3 regions of the Mycolicibacterium sp. YH-1 genome follow, and region 1 is predicted to be linked to each of the others. Evidence: riboswitches for the same ligand, from Rfam matches in the RefSeq annotation. Region 1 holds a riboswitch; each other region holds the start of a gene.

Region 1 (7,137 bases):
ACTCGAGGCACGCGGTGCATCACGCTGCGCGGAGCTGGTGCGCCAGGCCGCTGACGTCTACGGCCGGCGGGGACTGTTGCGTTGAGCGTGCCGGAGCGGTTCGCGGGCGTCGTCGCCGGGATCGACGTCGGCAACCACACCACCGAGATCGTGCTGGCGCGGGTGGATGGCGGCACCGTCACCACGCTTGCGCACGGGCAGGCTCGCACCCGTGACCGCAAGGGATCTCGCGAATCGCTCAAGGGCGCGGCCGCCCTGTTGCACCGGCTCGAGGTCGAGGCAGGAGTTGTAGCCGAGGAACTTCTGCTGTCAGCGCTGCGGCCGGTTGACACGGCGACCGCACCGATCCCTCCGGCGTCGTCACCGCGCTCTCCGGTCCGAAACCTGCGCAGGCCCGACGCCAGCACCCCGGCCGGCGCCGGGTGCGGGGTGGGACACCATGTTCGACTCGCCGATCTCGACGGCCCGGTGGATGGCGGACCGGTCGTCGTATCCGTGGACGGGGCAACCGATTTCGAGGTGGCCGCACTGGCCATCTCCGACGCCGTGGACCGCGGCTGGCAGGTGGCCGGCGTGATCGTCGCGCAGGACGACGCCGTGCTCATCCGCAACCGCATCCCCATCGACGTTCCGGTCGTGGACGAGGCAGACGTCGACGGTGTGGAACCCGGCGCGTTGGTCGCCGTGGAGGTCGTCGAGGAGGGTCGCGCGTATCGCGCCATGGCCGATCCCATCGCACTGTCGGCGGCACTGCACCTGAGCCACGACGACATCGTCGACATCGCGGAGTTCTGCCGTGAACTCGCCGATTCCTCGGCGATCGCCGTCACGCGGCGCACCAGCCCGGTGCCCGCGCCCACGGCCGACGACGACTACGTCGACTGTGTCATAAACGGCACGGACGGCATGGCCGGCGACACGGTGCGATACTCGCCCGCCCAGGCCCACGCCGTGTTGCGGCTGGCGCCGCCGGGCTGCGTCGAACGCATCCGCCTGCGCTCGGTTCCCGCTGCGGCGAGCGGCATCGCGGTGGAGGATGCGTTCTTCACCGATCTCGCGTCGATCGACAGCGGGGCGTGGCTGCGCCGTGGTGTCGTCGACGCCCAGGGCACGGTCGTGGCCATGCTGTCGGCCGACGAGGTCTCCGACGCCGCAATCACGTTGGCGGAGTTGACGGGACGGCCGGCACGCACCCTGAGCACCGAGCCGGAGGCGGCGGCATGGGGCGCTCGCACCACACCGGGGTTGCCGCCTGACGCGCTGGTGTGCGATATCGGCGGCGGCACCATCGACCTGATCGGCGCCGAGCGAACCGTCGTCGCGGCAGGGGCGGGGGAGACCATCACGGTCGCAGTGGCGCGGGTGCTGGGCATTCCGCGTGCGCTTGCCGAGCGTGTGAAGCGCACCCCCGCCGTCAGGGTGGAGGGCCCGCACGTCGCGCACGAGGAGGACGGCCGCCGCGTCTTCCTGGACTCGCCCGCGCCGGCCGACGCGATCGGCAGGCTCTGTACACGAGGTGACGCGGGTCTGGTGCCGTTCTCCAGCAAGCTGGCCGCCGAGGAGTGGCGCAGCCTGCGGTTGGCCGTCAAACAGGAGACGGTCGCGTCCAACATCGCCCGCTGCATGCGAGCCTTCGAGCAGCCGCCGAGCGCCCTGGTGCTGGCTGGTGGCGGCGCACTCGACGACGAACTGCTGCGCACTGTCGGTGAGGCACTGCGCGCCGTGCCCGTCGTTGTCGGGCGGGCCAATATCGACGGTGTGCACGGACCGCGGTTCGCGGTGGCGTGCGGGCTGATTCACCTGTTCGCGGCCCGGCATTCAAAACCATTGAGCTGCTAGAGTTCAGCCGTTCTTCGCGATGTGGAACAAGGAAGTCCGGTGCGATTCCGGCGCGGTACCGCCACTGTGAGCAGGCGTCTTGTGCGCTTCGTGAGCCAGATACTCGGCCACATCGTTCCCTTCGACCTCGGGGCGGTGCTTCCCCGAGACAAGGACTAAGTCATGACTGCCCGCCCTCACCGCCGTGTCCTTGTCGGATTGGGCGTCGACGCACCGTCGCAGGACGCCGACCTGTTGCTCATCGCCGAGTATGCCGACGCACGCGTCGCATACCTGCAGATGGGGTCACCCACCCTGGTCGAGGTGCTGGACGATCTCGCAGCCGACGAGCCGGGTGCGCACGTGCACCTCGTGGCCGCGCCCACCGCGGGGGCCCCGGCGCCCGCACGATCGTGGTTGCGGAGGGTGGCCGGGGACTGGACCCGGCGGCACCCGGGCTCACTCGTCGTCACGGTCGCAGACCGGCCCGTGACAGGCGGTGAGGCCGCTCTGTCGTCGCCTGCCTGGGAGCAGGTGCCCGGGCACGGTCGTCATGTTCTGGTGTGTCGCGGTCCGCGTTGCACCGCACGTGGCTCGGCGTCCGTCGCAGAGGCGATCGACGACCGGCTGCGCGAACGCGGGCTCGGCGACGACGACGTATTGGTGACGCAGACGGGGTGTCTCTTCCCGTGTAACCACGCCCCAGTTGTCGTCGTGCATCCGGGCGACCAGTGGTGGGGTCCGGTCTCCGCCCAGGATGCTGGGGCTCTCGTCGACACCTGGGCCGCCGATCCGCAGCGCGAGGTCGGACGCGAAGTGAACAAACCGCCACGTCCTTGAAATGGTCGTGATTCACCTGCGGCCACTTAGCCGAGGCCGGGCAGGATGTCGCCGAGGCCGAAGGTGACGGGCTGCTCTAGTTGGGCTGCCCCTTCATGTGTCGGATGACAGCCAGGAGCGGGTGACGGCAGAAGGCGCTCAAGTGTTCGCGCCAGCGCAACCGATGTCGCGTCCTTCAGTGAAGAATCACCGGCCAAAGAACGTTCGATGCCGCGAAGCTGAGGTGGTGAACATGTTTCATTTTGCGACCTCTCGCTGGATAACTGGGAGTGACTGCAGGGAGTCGACGGCAAAGTTACGGAAGGCTTGGGCGGCACCCACCACGCTCGCCGGGCGACAGTTGACAGTTGGGCTGAGCAATCGCTTAGCGATTGTCGTCCAGTCGCCTCGATGCGTCTACGGCTATCTGACTTGCCATCTGTTTCATGGACTTAAACAGTCCAATTGGCGCTGTTTGGGACGCGGTAGCGATGTGGCGGCCCGCTCGAATCAGTTTTTACAGTCTGTAGGGAATCCCGGGCGGATCGGTTGTGGTTCGAGGTCGCGGAGCCCCGCCGTGCAGCGATGGACAGTTGCTTCGCTACCGGTGAGGCGACCGCAGCGGTGCTGCTTTTCCGAAAATAGAACAGGTTCTACAAATACTCCAATGTTCAAATATTTCTCGGGTAGCGTCACGCCCGTCAATATCGACCACCCAAGGAGATACCTTGCACTCCGCTTTGCGCCCCTACGTGACCTCCGGGTTGGCTTTGACAGCCGCCGGCGCGATCGCCCTCGCCCCCATGGCGCCCCCCCCGGCCGTTCAGGCCGCCGCACACCGGTCTGTTAACACATCGGTAGAGCTGACGGCCGGGGCGAATCTCATCACCCCATGGGTCAACTCGTTCAACACCGCCTCCGCCAACGCCACAAGGGTCGCCGACTTCTACTTCAAAGCGCCCGGTGCCGTCCTGCAGCAGGCCATCGTCAACCAGGTCAACTACCTCGGGGTGCTGCTCAACAACCCGGGCCACATCGGCGCCGTACTCAACGACATCGGCACGAATCTGCAGAACGCGTTCAACGCCGCCACCTTCCTCGGCGGGACACCGGCGGACCTCAAACGTTGGGCCGCGGACTCCAACGACGCAATCCACTCCCTCATGTGGGGGGCTCTCACGGGCCTCACCCCCCATCCCGCGATCCCGGCTCTCAACGAGCCGATCCGGACAGTCCTTCAGCTCCTGGCGTCACCGCTAACCGGTGTCCTGATTGGCTTGTCGGGCCCGTTCGTGAGCCCCGTGGTGGCGGCCCTCAACAGCATCCGCGCCATTATGACCGCCCCGGACATTCAAACGGCATTGCAGACGCTCGTCGCCATGCCAGCTACCGTTGTTGGGGCCTTCTTCAACGGTGCGTCCCTCAACCTTGACGCGCTGGTGCCGCTGATCAGTGCATCCGGGATTATGCCGGCCGGCTTCAACATCACTTCTCTCGGCGTGGAACTTGGCGGACTGTTCACCGCCGGTGCTACGAAGTCCGTGGCCGGGGTGTTCCAGCCCGGCGGCTCGATCTTCAACTCCCTAACCTTCGTTACTCAACTAGGAGGCTCACCACTAACCGTTCTGGGCCGTGCGGTCGGCCCGCTTGCCGCGTTGGCGAGCCTTTCGCAGATGATCGCCAAGGCAATCGGTTGGGACGGTGTGGGTAACCCTCTGGCCAAGCTGAAATTCCCGCAGATCACCGGTCCCAGCGCCGTGACGAACAACGTGTTGGCTGCCGCAGTTGATACCGCGCCGACCGTTGACGCTGTCGCCTCGCTGCCATCGGTAAATGCCCAGATGGTCTCGCTGGGCGCCAGTTCTACTCCCGGAGTGGACGCTGCTGCGGGGCAGGCGCCGGCTCCGGCCATCGAGGCGCCCAAGGTCGAGGTCACACCGGAACCCGCAACACCCATCGAGGCGGAAGCGCCCGCTGACGTGCCGACCGATGTCACGGAAACTGTGCCATCCGAACCGAGTACGACGGCACCGGCCGAGGGTGAGACCACTGGCACCGACACCGACACCACCGTTACACCTGTTGATACCAAGGACGGCAACAAGGTGGTGCCTGGTGTCAAGGCCGGGGCCAACAACAAGTCCGGCGACCGGACTCAGGCGGGGCTCAAGGCTCTCGGCGATCAGGTCGGGGCCGCGGCGAAGAACTTCGGCGACGGGATCAAGAAGGCCCTCGGCGGTAACCGCTCCAGCTCCAGCTCCAGCTCGAGCAGCAGCACCGGCAGCGACGCCGGTGGCGGCAACGAGTAACCGCACCAGCTAAACCCGTGGGCCCCCTCCTTCGCACCAGAAGGAGGGGGCCTCCTGCAATCCAGATCTACCGCTGCGACGTGGCTCAGCGACCTGCAGGGTCTGGCGGCAGCACCGTCTCACATCAGTCAGCGTGTGGTGAGCCCCTGAACGATGTCGCCGAGGCTGAAGGTGACGGGCTGCTCTAGTTGCGCGAAGGTGCACGAGCGCGGGTCGCGGTCGGGGCGCCACCGGTTGAACTGCGCGGTGTGGCGGAACCGCTGCCCCTCCATGTGGTCATAGCGGACCTCGACGACGCGTTCGGGCCGCAGCGGTACGAACGACAGGTCCTTGCCCGCGCTCCAGCGTGACCCGGCACTGCGCTGCGGTGCGGGGTCCGCGACGTGGGCGGCCCAATTCCACGGATGGTCATCGAAACTCGTTACCAGCGACTGTAACTCGGCGTACAGCTGGCGCCGCGTTGCCATCGGGAAGGCGCCTATGACCCCGACAGAGGCGAGCATTCCGTCATCGGTGAACAGCCCGAGCAGCAGAGACCCGACGGCGTCCTCACCCGACTTGTGCACCCGGTAACCGGCGACCACGCAGTCCGCGGTCCGGGCGTGCTTGACCTTGAACATGACGCGTTTGTCAGGCTGGTAGGTGATGGACAGCGGCTTGGCGATGACACCGTCCAGACCCGCACCCTCGAACTCGGAGAACCAGCGCTGCGCGGTGGCCAAGTCGGTGGTCGCGGGCGTCACGTGGAACGCCGGACCCGAGTCGGCGAGCGCCGCGACCAGCGCAGCGCGGCGCTCGTCGAACGGCAGAGGTGTGTGGTCGTCGTCGCCGAGGGCCAGCAGGTCGAACGCGATGAACGCCGCGGGCGTCTTCTCGGCGAGCATCCGCACGCGGCTGTCGGCGGGATGGATGCGCTGCTGCAGCGCCTCGAAGTCCAGGCCGTGCGCGGTCGGGAGGATGATCTCGCCGTCGATGACGCAGCGCGGTGGCAGCTCGGCCCTGGCCGCCGCGACCAGTTCGGGGAAGTAGCGCGTCAGCGGTCGCTCGTTGCGGCTGCCGAACTCGACGTCGTCACCGTCGCGGAAGCAGATCGACCGGAACCCGTCCCACTTCGGCTCGTAGCTGGCGTCGGGTGGGATGGTGGGCACCGACTTCGCCAGCATCGGCGAGACCGGCGGCATGACGGGCAGGTCCATCGACTCATTCTGACGGGTCGCGATGACATTCCCCGGCATCGGAGGTCACAACTGGCATGGACGCGACAATGGGTGAGGTGACGGGTATGAAACCGTCGCGCAGTGGACATCTACCGATCAACGGCCTGAACGTCTATCACGAGGTGTACGGGGAGCTAGGCGCGTCGAAAACGCCTCCGCTGCTTCTGATTCCCGGCGCGTTCATGGCCACCGACTCGATGACGTCGTGGGCGGCGGCCTTCGCCGGCGAGCGCACCGTCATCGTGTTCGATCAGCAGGGACACGGCCGCACCCCGGACACCTCACGCGCGATGTCCTACGAGCAGTTCGCCGACGATGCCGCGGCACTGCTACAGGCACTGTCGGTCGAGCGCGCGGACGTGATGGGCTACTCGCAGGGTGGCGGTGTCGCATGGCAGCTGGCTATCCGGCATTCGGCGCTGGTCGGCAAGCTGGTGTCGATGTCGGCGACGTATCGCAGGGACGGCTGGTACCCGTCGGTGCTCGAGTCCATCGGGGGCTTGAGCGCTGACGTCTTTGCCGGTACGCCTGTTGAGTCGGCGTTCAAGGCGCACACGCCTGACGCCAAGGCCTTCGATGCCTACGTCGAGAAGATGAAGGTCCTGAACGTCGACGACCAGGACATCAGCGATGAGCAGATGCGTGCGGTCTCGGCTCCGACGATGGTCATCGTCGGTGATGCGGACGGTGTGACGCTGGAACACGCGTTGGCGATGTTCGCGCTGCGCGGTGGCGGTGATGAGGAGGCGGCGGCATCGGGGGTGCTGCAGCGAGTTCCTGCCGCGCGCCTGGTGGTCCTGCCGGCGATGTCCCACATCGGGCTCTCCGGGGCGTCCGCGGTGCTGGCGCCAATGGTGAGCGCATTTCTCGACGATGCGCCGCCAGTGACGCCGGATCTCTTCTAGGGAGCCGGGATTGCAGCCGGTTTGAGGTGACGGACTGCCCAGCCGACACCAATCATCAGCGCCACGCCC
Region 2 (7,137 bases), 410 kb from region 1:
TGGTGAAGCTCAGCGGCGAGCTGGTATTGCCGTACAGACCCCAGCCGACCGCGATGCCGAGCACCACCAGCACGGCGGCGGCCGCGGCGCGCAGGCCCCAGCCGTTGCCCGCCGATGCGGGGCCGGCCGTGAAGCGCGACGGCTTCTTCAGGTCGGGCAGCTGAACCGGCGCATTGTCGTTCTGCAGGTCGCTGACCAGCGCCTGCAGATCACCCAGCGTCGGTGCGGTGGTCGCCGACGCGACCCTGCTGCGGTGCTCCTCCATCGACAGCTGGCCGTCGGCCAGCGCGCTGTCGAGGATCTGGCACGTGTCGTTGCGGTCGGAATCCTTCGCCCGCGTTCCTGTGCTCTGCCGGGTTGCCACGCAACGATGTTAGAAGTCGGGTGCCCATCACCGCTGACCACATGGCAAATGTCCGCGCGCCATGACGTGGTCGCGCCCCTACCGGATGTGTGCCGACGTACTCTGGTGAACGTGCGATTGCAGCGACAGGTGGTGGACTACGCGCTCCGGCGCCGGTCCCTGCTGGCTGAGGTGTATTCGGGGCGCACCGGCGTCTCGGAGGTCTGTGACGCCAATCCCTACTTGGTGCGTGCCGCGAAGTACCACGGCAGGCAGAGTTCGGTGACGTGTCCGATCTGCCGCAAGGAACAGCTCACGCTGGTGTCCTGGGTGTTCGGCGATCACCTCGGCGCCGTATCCGGGTCGGCTCGCAACACCGAGGAACTGGTGATGCTGGCCGCGCGGTTTGACGAGTTCGCGGTCCACGTCGTGGAGGTATGTCGTACGTGCAGTTGGAACCATCTAGTGAAGTCCTACGTGCTGGGCGCACCGCGCCCGCCGAAGGTCAAGGGCGCACGCGGCACTCGAACGGCGCGCTCCGGAGCGCGCACGGCCAGTGAATAGAGAAGGGCGCCACAACAGGTCAGCCGATGACGTCCCCAAGGGGGCCTCGGCTGAGGGTGCCGGCGCTCCTCCTCCGCGACGTCCTGACTCTCCGCAGCGTCACGCCGACCGCCCCACAGGTGCGCCCGGCTCCGGCTCGATGAGCCCGTCGGGACCGTCGATGCGGCCCAGTCCCACGGGACCAGCCGGACCGCCGCGTCGTCCGTCGCCGCCCGACGACCGCCGCACCATGGTGTTGCCGCCCGTGCCCGCAGGACCGGACCCGCGTCTGCGCGATCCGATCGACATCGTCAAGGCCGCGCTGGACGGCACACCGCCGCCCAAGCCGCCGCCACCGGGACCGCCGCCCGGCGGTGGCCCGGGTGGGCGCGGTGGACCGGGGGGCAAGCGCCCGGGTCCCCGCCCTCAGATCAACTGGAAGTGGGTCCGGCGCGGTCTCGTCGTGGCGACCGTGATGGCGGTTCTGCTGCCGATCGTGACGTTCGCGATGGCGTACATGATCGTCGAGGTGCCCAAGCCCGGCGATATCCGCACCGCGCAGGTGTCGACCATTCTGGCCAGCGACGGCAGCGAGATCGCGAAGATCGTTCCGCCGGAGGGCAACCGGGTCGATGTCGACATCGACCAGATACCGGTGCACGTCCGCGATGCCGCGATGGCCGCCGAGGACCGCGACTTCTACTCCAACCCGGGGTTCTCGTTCACCGGGTTCCTGCGCGCCTTCAAGAACAACATCTTCGGTGGCGACCTGCAGGGCGGCTCGACCATCACCCAGCAGTACGTGAAGAACGCGTTGGTCGGTGATGCGCGATCCGGCGTGGGTGGGCTGATCCGCAAGGCCAAGGAACTCGTCATCTCCACCAAGATGTCGAGTGAGTGGTCCAAGGACGCGGTGCTGCAGTCCTACCTCAACATCATCTACTTCGGCCGCGGCTCCTACGGCATCGCCGCCGCATCCAAGGCCTACTTCGACAAGCCCGTCGAACAGCTCACCGTCGCCGAGGGGGCGCTGCTCGCCGCGCTCATCCAGCGGCCGTCGACGCTGGATCCTGCCGTCGACCCCGAGGGTGCCGCCGAGCGGTGGAACTGGGTGCTCGACGGCATGGTCGAGATGGGCGCGTTGTCACCGGCCGACCGTGCCGCGCAGGTGTTCCCGGCCACGGTCCCACCGGATCAGGCCAGCCAGCAGAACCAGACCACCGGACCCAACGGGCTGATCGAGCGCCAGGTCACCAAGGAGCTGCTCGACCTCTTCGACATCGACGAGCAGACCCTGAACACCGAGGGCCTGCAGGTCACCACGACGATCAACCCCCAGGCGCAGAAGGCTGCCGAGGAGGCCGTCACCGACGCCCTCGACGGCCAGGAGCCCGACATGCGGTCGGCGGTCGTCTCGATCAACCCGAAGAACGGCGGTGTGGAGGCCTACTACGGCGGCTCGGACGCCAACGGCTTCGACTTCGCCCAGGCCGGGCTGCCGACTGGATCGTCGTTCAAGGTGTTCGCGCTCGTGGCGGCGCTGCAGCAGGGCATCGGGCTGGGCTATCAGATCGACAGCTCACCGGTCGAGGTGAACGGCATCAAGATCTCCAATGTCGAGGGCGGCAGCTGCGGCACCTGCTCCATCGCCGAGGCGTTGAAGCGATCGCTGAACACCAGCTACTACCGGTTGATGCTCAAACTCGAGAACGGCCCGCAGGACGTCGCCGACGCGGCACACGCGGCGGGTATCGCCGAGAGCTTCCCCGGTGTGGAGCACACCTTGAGCGAGGACGGCCAGGGCGGCCCGCCCAACAACGGCATCGTGTTGGGCCAGTACCAGTCCCGGGTCCTCGACATGGCCTCGGCCTACGCCACGCTCGCGAACTCCGGTGTCTACCATCGGCCGCACTTCGTGCAGAAGGTCGTCAACGCCAAGGGCGATGTGCTCTTCGATGCCGGCGAACAGGCCAGCGAGGGCGAGCAGCGCATCGACAAGGCGGTGGCCGACAACGTCACCGCCGCCATGGCGCCGATCGCGGGTTACTCCAACGGGCACAACCTCGCCGGCGGGCGCGTCTCCGCCGCCAAGACCGGCACCAACCAGCTCGGTGACACCGGCGCCAACCGCGACGCCTGGATGGTCGGCTACACGCCGTCGCTGTCGACCGCGGTCTGGGTGGGTACCACCGACGGGACCAAGCCGCTCGTGACGTCATACGGCAGCCCGGTGTACGGGTCGGGACTGCCGTCCGACATCTGGAAGGAGACCATGGACGGCGCGCTCGACGGCACCGACAAGGAGACCTTCCCGAAGCCCACCGAGATCGGCGGCTATGCGGGCCCACCGGCGCCCGTCGCCCCGCCGAGCGCGCCACCGCCGAACGTGCCGCCACCGCCACCGTCGGAGACCGTCATCCAGCCGACGCTGGAGATCGCCCCGGGCATCACGATCCCGTTCGGGCCGCCGACCACGGTGACCATGCCGCCACCGCCACCGCCTGGCGATCCGAATCTGCCCCCGGTGCCTGGTGATCCGGCCGCTGTCACCCCGACTGCGACAGCCCCCCCGCCGCCACCGTGACCGGCGCTGAGCCGGATCGGTCGACGGACTCGCCGGAGCCGCCGGCGGATACCGTATCGCCAGGCGGGACCGTATCGCCCGCTCCGCTGGCCGGGGCCGTATCGCCCGCTCCGCTGGCCGACGACCTGCGGAGCGCGGATGACCGCGATCTGCCCAGCCGCAACGACGTCACGGTCCGGGCACTGTCGGGACTTGTCGGAGGTCCGGTCGGCAAGCACGCGCTGATCGGCCGCACTCGCTTCCTCACTCCGCTGCGGGTGATGCTGGCACTCGCGGTGTTGTTCCTGGCGTTCGGCTACTCCACCAAGGCGGCGTGCCTGCAGTCGACGGACACCGGGACCGCGGACCAGCGGGTCGCGGTGTGGGAGAACCAACGCGCCTACTACGAGTTCTGCTACTCCGACACCGTGCCGCTCTACACCGCCGAACTGCTCAATCTTGGGAAGTTCCCGTACAAGTCGAGCTGGATCGAGAAGAACGCCGAGGGCCAGCAGCAGATTCAGTACGACGGCACGCCCGCCGTCAGGTACATGGAGTATCCGGTCCTCACCGGCATGTATCAGTACGTGTCGATGACGCTGGCCAAGACCTACACGGCGTTGACGAAGCTTGTGTCGGTGCCGATCGTCGCCGAGGTGGTGATGTTCTTCAACATCGCCGCGTTCGGTCTGGCGTTGGCGTGGATGGCGACAGTGTGGGCGACATCGCGGTTGGCGGGGCGCCGGGTCTGGGACGCCGCGGTGGTGGCGGCTTCGCCGCTGCTGATCTTCCAGATATTCACCAACTTCGACGCCCTGGCCGTCGCGGCCGCAGTGGGCGCGCTGCTGGCGTGGTCGCGGCGAAAACCGGTTCTCGCCGGGGCGCTCATCGGGATCGGCGTGGCGCTCAAGCTCTTTCCGCTACTGCTGTTGATCCCGCTGGTGATCCTGGGCGTGCGCACGGGGCGGGTCCGCGACGTCGGGAAGACGACCATCGCCGCGGTGCTGGCCTGGTTGGTGGTCAACCTGCCGATCATGGTGATGTTCCCGCGCGGCTGGTCTGAGTTCTTCCGGCTCAACACCCGTCGCGGCGACGACATGGACTCCATCTACAACGTGGTGAAGTCCTTCACCGGGTGGGGCGGGTTCGACCAGAACCTGGGCTTCTGGGAACCCCCCACCGTGCTCAATAGTGTGACCGCGGTGTTGTTCGCGGTGTGTTGCGCCGGGATCGCCTACATCGGTCTGACCGCCAGGCACCGTCCCCGTCTGGTGCAGCTGGCGTTCCTGGTTGTGGCGGCCTTCCTGCTGACCAACAAGGTGTGGAGCCCGCAGTTCTCGTTGTGGTTGGTGCCGTTGGCCGCGCTGGCGTTGCCGCATCGCCGAATCCTGTTGGGATGGATGACGATTGATGCGCTGGTGTGGATGCCGCGAATGCTGTATCTCTACGGCGAGCAGAACATGGGTCTGCCCCAGGAGTGGTTCACCACGACGGTGCTGCTGCGCGATATCGCCGTGGTCGGCCTCTGTGTGCTGGTGGTCCGGCAGATCTACCGGCCGGAGCAGGATCTGGTCCGCCTGCACGGTCGTGTGGACGACCAATCCGGTGGCGTGTTTGATCGCGCCCCCGACGCGTTCCCGTCCTGGTGGCCCGCTCGGCTGCGGCCCCGAAGCGAGCCGCAACCCGTCGTGTCGGCCGAGCGCGAGGCTGTTCTCACCACCTGACGGCGCCGTGAGCGACACATCTCCGATAGTGTCGAGATGGCCGGTCGCCGACCGGCTCCGATGGGCAGTCAGGAAGCCGGTGCGAAACCGGCGCGGTCCCGCCACTGTGACTGGGGAGCGAACCCCGCTGTCGACCACGGCCGTCAAGGCTGGAAGGTCGGGGTGAGCATCGATCCAGGAGTCAGGATACTGCTCCCGCCGGACCTCGTTCTGGGACGTGGACATCCCGGATGGAGCCGATGCAATGCCATGCCTGACCCAACGCCGACCGATGCGCCTGCTGGCGATCGCTGCCCTCGCCCTGCCGCTTCTGGCGGGGTGCGCACAGCGGGGTGACGCTGACGCCAGCGCCGCCGCCGCGCCGGGATTCCCCGTCTCGGTGGACAACTGCGGTGTCGAGGTGACGCGGCAGGCGGCACCGACGCGCGCCGTGGGCTACTACCAGCAGTCGGTGGAGCTCATGCTCGCGCTCGGTCTGCGCGACTCCATCGTCGCTACGGTGTACCCGGACAACCCGCCGCTACCGCAGTACGCCGAGGACTACCGCGCCATCCCGGAGCTGTCCAACAAGGACGCGTCGTTCGAGCAGATCCTGGAGCTGGCACCGGATTTCGTCTACGGCGGGTACAGCAGCACGTTCGACGAGTCGGCGGGAAGATCGCGGGCCTCCTTCGCCGATGCGGGCATCACCACTTACCTCAACCCGGAGTACTGCGCCACCGAACCGATCACCATGGACGACGTCTACGACGAGGTGCGCACCATCGCGACGCTGTTCGGCGTCCCGGGACGGGCCGACTCCCTGGTGTCGGACATGGCGGCCAGTGTCGCCGAGGCCACTACCCGCATCGAGGGCGTCGACCCGGTCTCGGTGTTCGTCTACGACAGCGGTGATGCCACCGCGTTCACGGCGGGCCGGCAGGGCATCGGCAATCAGATCATCGAATTGGCCGGTGGTGCGAACATTTTCGGCGACCTCAACGAGACGTTCGCCGACGTCTCCTGGGAGCAGGTGCTGCAACGGCAGCCCGAGGTCATCGTCATCTACGACTACTTCGGCACGCCAACGATCGAGGCCAAGAAGGAGTTCCTGCGCAGCCGGCCGGAACTCGCTGCGGTACCGGCGATCCGCGACGACCGGTTCGCCGTGCTGACGCTGCAGGACGCCGTGCTCGGGGTGCGGGCGCCGTACGCGGTGGGGCCACTGGCCGAGCAGTTGCATCCCGCCCGCTTCCGGTGACGTCCCGACGCCGCGTGCCCTATCCGCTGGTGCTACTGGCGCTGGGGGTGCTGCTCGCGGCGTGCATGATCGCGGGCCTGGCGATCGGGTCCATCTCGATCCCACCGATGGATGTCGCCCGAAACCTGCTGCACCAGTCGCTCCCCGGCATGTTCGATGCGAGCGGGGCGCCACACCATCAGATGATCATCACCCACGTGCGCGGTCCGCGAGTGGTCCTCGGCGCGGTGGTCGGTGCCGGGCTGGCGGTGATCGGGATGACGTTGCAGGCGTTGGTGCACAACCCGCTGGCCGATCCGTATCTGCTCGGGGTCTCCTCGGGCGCCTCGGTGGGCGCGGTGGCCGTGATCGTGACCGGTGGTGCGATTCTCGGTGCGGCCTCGATGCCCGTCGCGGCGTTCGTCGGCGCCGTCGGTGCGCTGGGCCTGGTGTACTTCCTGTCCCGCGCGGGCGGCCAGATCACCACGACACGTCTGGTGCTGGCCGGAGTCGCCGTCGCGTACGTGCTGTCGGCCGTGACAAGTCTGATGCTGCTGACCGCCAGAACTGGCGATCAGGCGCGTCAGGTACTGACCTGGATGCTGGGCGGTCTCGGTGGTGCGCAGTGGAATTCGCTGTGGCTGCCGCTGGCGGCGGTGCTGCTCGGACTGGTCTATCTGCTGGCACACGCGCGGACGCTGAACGTGCTGCTGGCCGGTGATGAGGCCGCGGTGACCATGGGTGT
Region 3 (7,137 bases), 940 kb from region 1:
TGGTCAACACGCGGACCAGGGTGGTCTTGCCCGCGCCGTTGGGGCCGAGCAGCCCCATGGTCTCCCCGATGTGGACCTGCAGGCTGACGTCGTCGACGGCGGTGAAGTCGCCGTAGCGGTGGGTCAGGTGCCGGCAGTGGACCGCGGCGGGCCGCGAATTGGGTACCGCGGGTGTCATGAAACCTCCTCGCGCAGTAGCTCGGTGAGCGTGGCCAGCACGGCCAGGCCCTCGGTCAGGTGATCGATCGCGTCTGCGTCGAGGCGATCCAATGCGGCGGCGAGGGCGGCGCGGCGTGCGGCGCGGGACTCGTCGGCGATGCGCTGTGAGGACTCGGTCAGGGCCAGCCTGCCGACGCGCCGGTCGTCGGGGTCGACGGTGCGGTCGAGGAGGCCATCGGCGCACAGCCGCGAAACCAGAGTCGAGGCGGTGTTGGGGGCCAAACCGAGTTCGGTCGCGGCCTCGCGCACCGAGATGCCGGGCCGGCGTCCGATCAGGCGCAGGAGTTCGGCCTGGGACTCGGGCAGTCCGGTGCCGATGGCCGGCCCCGCCGAGCGGCGAACCTGACGGCGGAACCGGCCCACGGTGCCGAACAGTTCGGCGGCGAGATCGGCGCGGGTGTCCATGCCAGAACAATACCTCTGTTGCAGAGGTAAATATTGTTGGGTACCGAATTGCGAGTGTGGACTGTTTCTTTCTGGCAGAAGTCGGGCAACATGGGCGTATGAGCACAGACGGCTTCGACGACAACCCACTGTCGACGTCCGAGTCGCTCGACTCCGACGAGATTCGCAACGACGACGGCGACGAGGTGGTGGACGCGCCGCAGAACTGGATCGAGCCGAAGGACGACGAGACGCTGGCCGAACGCCTCTCCGACGAGGAGCCCGACATCAGCCCCGACGGCGACGATCAGCCGTCCAGCGACGCGCACGACTCAGATCTGGGTGGTGGGCTGGACCTGGTCAGCGACGTCGACATCGACCGACTCGACCCCGAGCAGCACGGCCGTGACCGCGGGCAGATCGACGGCACACCCGAGGACGGCGACTCGTTCTTCGACGTCGTCTCCTAGTGCTGGGGTCGTCTCCTGGTCTCGCAACGTCACTCCGCGGGCGCCACGGCCTGCAACACGACGGTGCTGCGGGCCTCAACCGTCAGACTCGCACCCGCTGCGGCCGTGGCATCGGGTGCCGGCTCCGGGCCGCCGGTCTGGAGGACGACCTGCCAGGCCTCGCCGAACGCGGCCGGCGGCAGGGTGAACTCGATGTCCTCGTAGTGGGCGTTGAAACACAGCAGGAACGAGTCGTCGATGACCCGCTGGCCGCGCACGTCGCGGTCCGGGATGCCCTGGCCGTTGAGGTAGACCGCCACCGACTTGGCGAATCCCGAACCCCAGTCGTCGCCCGTCATCTCGTCGCCGTCGGGCGCGAACCACGCGATATCGGGCTGCCCGGCCTCACCCCGCCTGCCCACGGGCTTGCCGCTGAAGAACCGGCGGCGACGGAACACCGGGTGCGCCGCGCGTAGTGCCGAGGCCGCCCGTGCGAAGTCGAGAAGTTCGGCGTCGGCGTTGGCCCAGTCGATCCAGGTGATCTCGTTGTCCTGGCAGTAGCCGTTGTTGTTACCGCCCTGCGTGCGCCCGAGTTCGTCACCGTGGCAGATCATCGGAACGCCCTGAGACAGAAGCAGAGTCGCCAGGAAGTTGCGTTCCTGCCGGGACCGCAGTGCGAGGATCTCCTTATCGTCGGTTGGGCCCTCGACGCCGCAGTTCCACGACCTGTTGTGGCTCTCCCCGTCGTTGTTGCCCTCGCCGTTGGCCTCGTTGTGCTTCTCGTTGTAGGACACCAGATCGCGCAGCGTGAACCCGTCGTGTGCGATGACGAAGTTGATCGACGCGACCGGTCGCCTGCCGGTGTGCTCGTACAGGTCGGCCGAACCCGTGAGGCGGTAGGCGAACTCGTCGAGGGTGGCGGGCTCGCCACGCCAGAAGTCGCGCACGGTGTCGCGGTACTTGCCGTTCCACTCGGTCCACTGCGGCGGGAAGTTGCCCACCTGGTAGCCGCCGGGGCCGACGTCCCACGGTTCGGCGATGAGCTTCACCTGGCTGACCGTCGGATCCTGTTGCACGAGTTCGAAGAACGTCGACAGCTTGTCCACGTCGTAGAACTCCCGGGCCAGGGTGGACGCCAGGTCGAAGCGGAACCCGTCGACGTGCATCTCGGTGACCCAGTAGCGCAGCGAGTCCATGATCAGCTGAAGTGAGTGCGGGTGACCGACATTGAGGCTGTTACCGGTGCCGGTGTAATCCATGTAGTACCGCTTGTCATCGTCGACGAGTCGGTAGTAGGCCGCGTTGTCGATGCCCCGCATGGACAGCGTCGGGCCCAGGTGGTTGCCCTCGGCGGTGTGGTTGTAGACCACGTCGAGGATCACCTCGATATCGGCCTCGTGCAGCGCGCGGACCATGGCCTTGAACTCCTGCACCTGACCGCCGGGGGTGGCGCTGCTGCCGTACTTGTGATCGGGCGCGAAGAACCCGATCGTGTTGTAGCCCCAGTAGTTCGACAGGCCCTTCTCGATCAGGGTTGAGTCGTTGGCGAAATGATGGATCGGCATCAGCTCGATGGCGTTGACGCCCAACGACTTCAGGTGCTCGATGATGACGGGGTGCGCAACGGCCGCGTACGTGCCGCGGATCTGCTCGGGGATGTCGGGATGAGTCTGAGTCAGCCCCTTGACGTGGGCCTCGTAGATGACGGTGTCGGCGTACTCGTGGTGCGGCGGGTGGTCGGTGCCCCAGTCGAAGAACGGGTTGATCACGACCGACTTCGGCATGTCGGCGGCCGAGTCGTCGTCGTTGCGGCTGTTCTCGTCGCCGAAGGTGTAGCCGAACAGTGACTGGTTCCAGGTGAACGTGCCGTCGATGGCCTTGGAGTAGGGGTCGAGCAACAGCTTGTTCGGGTTGCAGCGGTGACCGTTGTCGGGGTCATAGGGCCCGTACACCCGGTAGCCGTATCGCTGCCCCGGCTCGATGGTGGGCACGAAACCGTGCCACACGAAACCGTCGACCTCGGGAAGCGCGATCCTGCTCTCGGTGCCGTCCGCGTCGAACAGGCACAGCTCAACACGCTCGGCCACCTCGCTGAAGACCGCGAAGTTGGTGCCTGATCCGTCGTACGTCGCGCCCAGCGGATAGGCCTTGCCGCGCCAGATCTCCTGTGGAACGGCGTTGGAACTCGAAGCTTCGGACAAGGGCAACCCTTCTGGCTGTTTCACTTGATGCGACTATGGCGACGATACGGCGCACCGGGGTGCGAGGGCACGCTGGGCGAGTTGTTCGGACTGGAGGGGAGTCGCTTGCGCGCACCTGCTGAACTGCCCGTTTACCGCACATTGCAAACCAACGTGCAGGCCGGTGTGGCTACTGTCACGCTGAATCGGCCCGCGCGGCGCAACGCGTTCGGTGACGGTATGCGCCAGGAGCTGGCCGATGCGTACACCAGGCTCGATGCCGATGACAGCGTTCGCGTTCTGGTCCTCACGGGGGCCCCACCCGCATTCTGCGCGGGCGCCGACCTCGCCGGGGGCGAGGACACCTTCGCGGGCACCGGCCCAGGCTTCACCGCCGCGGGTGTCGCGGTGCCCGCCTGGACGCTGAGCAAACCCGTCATCGCCGCGGTCAACGGCCACGCCCTCGGGCTTGGGCTCACCCTGGCGCTGCAGTGCGATATCCGACTGTTCGCCGCCGACGCGAAGTACGGCGTGGTGCAGGTCCGCCGCGGGGTGGTCGGCGACGCATACTCGCACTGGGTGCTGCCGCGCCTGGTCGGGATCGCGAACGCCGCGGAGATCCTGCTGACGGGCGCGACGCTCGACGGGCACCGCGCCGTGGCGCTGGGGCTGGGAAGCCGGGTGCTGCCCGCCGACGAGGTGCTGCCCGCGGCCCTGGAGATCGCCACCGACATCGCCACCAATACCGCGCCGATGTCGGTGGCGGCGAGCAAGCGGCTGCTGTGGGACTCGTTCGACCTCGACTCCGCCGCGGTCGGGGAACGGGAGACGGCCATCCATCGCGTACTCATGGCCCATGACGACGCCCGCGAGGGCGTGCGGGCGTTCCAGGCCGGCCGTCCACCGCAGTGGTCCGGGCGGCCCGTCGACCCGACACGGCACTAGGGATACGCTGGCCGGTGCAGCTGGTTTGTCGTCGTCCTCGGACGGCGACATCGCAAGAGGGAACCCGGTGAGAATCCGGGACTGTCCCGCAGCGGTATGCAGGAACGACCGCCGTCATCAGCACTGGTCCGCAAGGGCTGGGAAGCGACGGCCAGTAGGTGCACGAACATCGTGCGCGCCTGTGAGTCCGAAGACCTGCCAGCCGTACCGGACGCGCCGCGTTCGGTGGATCATCGCCTCGTGGAATGGGCAGTGGCCGAAGCGGTTACTCCAGTGGAATGATCGCGCTCGGTTCGACGTCTCTTGGTGATATCCATCCGTCTCGTCAAGAGGACGTCGCATGACCACAGCTAGACCGTTCACCGCCACCATCACCGGCTCGCCGCGGATCGGCCCCAAACGGGAACTCAAGCGTGCCGTCGAGAGTTACTGGGCGGGCCGCATCGAACGAGCCGAACTCGAGGCCCTTGCCGCGAACCTGCGGGCCGACACCTGGCAGTCGCTTGTCACCGCGGGCCTGGACTCGGTTCCGGTCAACACCTTCTCCTACTACGACCAGGTGCTCGATACCGCCGTGCTGGTCGGCGCCCTGCCAGAGCGTGTGGCCGGTATCGGTGCCGATTCCAGCGATCTGGACCGCTACTTCGCCGCCGCGCGGGGAAACGACGACGTCGCGCCGCTCGAGATGACCAAGTGGTTCGACACCAACTACCACTACCTGGTTCCCGAGATCGGCCCGAGGACGCGGTTCGCACTCAATCCCCTCAAGCTCCTCGGTGAGCTGGAAGAGGCACGCGCACTCGACATTCCGGCCAGGCCGGTGATCGTCGGACCCATCACGTTCCTCGCGTTGTCCAAGGCGGTCGACGGGGCGGGTGCGCCCATCGCACGCCTCGACGACCTGCTCGCCGTCTACGCCGAGTTGCTTGAGGTCCTCGTGGACGAGGGTGTGCAGTGGGTGCAGTTCGATGAGCCCGTCCTGGTGACCGACACGCTGGACAACGCGGGCGAGTTGGCGGAGCGCACCTACGGGCTGCTCGCAGGCCTGGCCAAACGGCCCGCAGTGTTCGTGGCCACCTACTTCGGCGAACTGGCCGATGCGCTGCCCGCTCTGGCGCGGACGCCCGTTGAGGCCATCGGCGTCGATCTGGTCGCGGGCGGCGCATCGGCAGTGGCCGCTGTCCCGGAGTTGGCGGGCAAGACCGTCGTCGCCGGGATCGTCGACGGCCGCAACGTCTGGCGCACCGATCTGGAGGCGGCGTTGGGCACGCTGGCCACGATCGTGGGATCGGCGGGTGCAGTGGCGGTTTCGACGTCCTGCTCAACGCTGCACGTGCCGTACACACTGGACGCGGAGCCCGGGCTCGAGCCCGCGCTGCGCAGTTGGTTGGCGTTCGGCTCCGAGAAGGTGACCGAAGTGGTCGCGCTGGCGCGCGGTCTGAGGGACGGGCGGGACGCCATCGCCGCCGAGGTCGCCGCATCGAACACGGCCATCGCCTCACGTCGTACCGACCCGCGCCTGTCCAACGAGCGGATCCGTGCCCGTATCGCCGCGATCGCCGCATCCGGCACCACGCGCGGTCCGGCGGCGCAGCGCCGCGAGGCGCAGAACCAACGGCTGCATCTGCCGGACCTGCCGACCACGACAATCGGCTCCTACCCGCAGACATCGGCGATCAGAGTGGCCCGCGCCGCACTGCGGGCCGGCGAGATCGACGCGGCGGAGTACGAGCGCCGGATGAAGGCGGAGATCGCCGACGTCATCAGGCTTCAGGAGGAGCTGGGTCTTGACGTGCTGGTGCACGGCGAGCCCGAGCGCAACGACATGGTGCAGTACTTCGCCGAACAGCTCGACGGGTTCTTCGCCACGCAGAACGGCTGGGTGCAGTCCTATGGCAGCCGCTGCGTGCGTCCGCCGATCCTGTACGGCGATGTCAGCCGGCCGACGCCCATGACGGTCGAGTGGATCACCTACGCGCAGTCGCTCACCGGCAAGCCGGTGAAGGGCATGCTGACGGGCCCGGTGACCATCCTGGCGTGGTCGTTCGTCCGCGACGATCAGCCGTTGGCCGACACCGCGGCCCAGGTGGCGCTGGCGATCCGGGACGAGACGGTGGATCTACAGGCGGCGGGTATCGCGATCATTCAGGTCGACGAGCCGGCGCTGCGTGAACTGCTGCCGCTGCGATCGAAGGACAAGGACGCGTACCTGAGGTGGGCAGTCGACGCGTTCCAGCTGTCCACGTCGGGGGTCGCCGACTCCACCCAGATCCACACACACCTCTGCTACTCGGAGTTCGGCGAGGTGATCGGAGCGATCGCCGACCTGGATGCCGACGTGACCTCGATCGAGGCGGCGCGTTCACACATGGAGGTGCTCGGTGACCTCAACGAGGTGGGCTTCGCCAACAGCGTCGGTCCGGGTGTCTACGACATCCACTCACCGCGGGTTCCCGGCGTCGACGAGATGGTGTCATCGCTGCGGGAGGCTCTGAAGTCGGTTCCCGCCGAACGGCTCTGGGTCAATCCGGACTGTGGATTGAAGACACGGACCACCGACGAGGTGACGGCGTCGCTGAGGCACCTGGTGACCGCCGCCCGGGAGGTCCGCAGCTAGCCGATCTCGACGCCCGAGGCACGCAGCGCGTCAACCGCCTCCGCGGTCGTCGCCGGCGACACCCCCGCCGTCAGGTCCAGCAGGACGCGGGTGGTGAAACCGGCGGCGACCGCGTCGGCGGCGGTGGCCTTCACGCAGTAGTCGGTGGCGATGCCCGCCACGTCGACGGTGTCCACACCGCGCTGGCGCAACCAGTCGGCCAGGCCCGTGCCGTCCTCGGCATGCGCACCCTCGAAACCGCTGTAGGCCGCCGAATAGTGGCCCTTGTGGAAGACGGCCTCGACGGCGGACGCGTCGAATGCGGGGTGGAAGTCGGCGCCCTCGGTGCCGACGACGCAGTGCG

Evidence for each region. Region 1 has a riboswitch for cobalamin ahead of L0M16_RS02160 ((2Fe-2S) ferredoxin domain-containing protein). Riboswitches for the same ligand answer to the same signal wherever they lie in the genome.
Region 2: it holds a riboswitch for cobalamin, as region 1 does, so the genes downstream of both, L0M16_RS00240 (ABC transporter substrate-binding protein) here and L0M16_RS02160 ((2Fe-2S) ferredoxin domain-containing protein) in region 1, are expected to answer to the same signal.
Region 3: it holds a riboswitch for cobalamin, as region 1 does, so the genes downstream of both, metE (5-methyltetrahydropteroyltriglutamate--homocysteine S-methyltransferase) here and L0M16_RS02160 ((2Fe-2S) ferredoxin domain-containing protein) in region 1, are expected to answer to the same signal.

The regions. Positions count from the first base shown of each region.
Region 1 covers NZ_CP092915.1:453,431-460,567, forward strand. The annotation lists gene L0M16_RS02150 (diol dehydratase small subunit) at 1-85, shown strand, start outside; gene L0M16_RS02155 (diol dehydratase reactivase ATPase-like domain-containing protein) at 88-1,839, shown strand; cobalamin riboswitch at 1,822-1,964, shown strand; gene L0M16_RS02160 ((2Fe-2S) ferredoxin domain-containing protein) at 2,002-2,658, shown strand; gene gjpA (outer membrane porin GjpA) at 3,366-4,946, shown strand; gene L0M16_RS02170 (ATP-dependent DNA ligase) at 5,075-6,142, opposite strand; gene L0M16_RS02175 (alpha/beta fold hydrolase) at 6,199-7,068, shown strand; gene L0M16_RS02180 (AmiS/UreI family transporter) at 7,065-7,137, opposite strand, start outside.
Region 2 covers NZ_CP092915.1:46,323-53,459, forward strand. The annotation lists gene L0M16_RS00220 (DUF1707 SHOCT-like domain-containing protein) at 1-364, opposite strand, end outside; gene L0M16_RS00225 (DUF5318 family protein) at 476-907, shown strand; gene L0M16_RS00230 (transglycosylase domain-containing protein) at 1,068-3,470, shown strand; gene L0M16_RS00235 (glycosyltransferase family 87 protein) at 3,557-5,173, shown strand; cobalamin riboswitch at 5,198-5,386, shown strand; gene L0M16_RS00240 (ABC transporter substrate-binding protein) at 5,418-6,413, shown strand; gene L0M16_RS00245 (FecCD family ABC transporter permease) at 6,410-7,137, shown strand, end outside.
Region 3 covers NZ_CP092915.1:6,779,695-6,786,831, reverse strand. The annotation lists gene L0M16_RS31915 (ATP-binding cassette domain-containing protein) at 1-178, opposite strand, end outside; gene L0M16_RS31910 (MarR family winged helix-turn-helix transcriptional regulator) at 175-624, opposite strand; gene L0M16_RS31905 (hypothetical protein) at 723-1,073, shown strand; gene glgX (glycogen debranching protein GlgX) at 1,103-3,253, opposite strand; gene L0M16_RS31895 (enoyl-CoA hydratase/isomerase family protein) at 3,359-4,177, shown strand; cobalamin riboswitch at 4,182-4,394, shown strand; gene metE (5-methyltetrahydropteroyltriglutamate--homocysteine S-methyltransferase) at 4,518-6,794, shown strand; gene L0M16_RS31885 (isochorismatase family protein) at 6,791-7,137, opposite strand, start outside.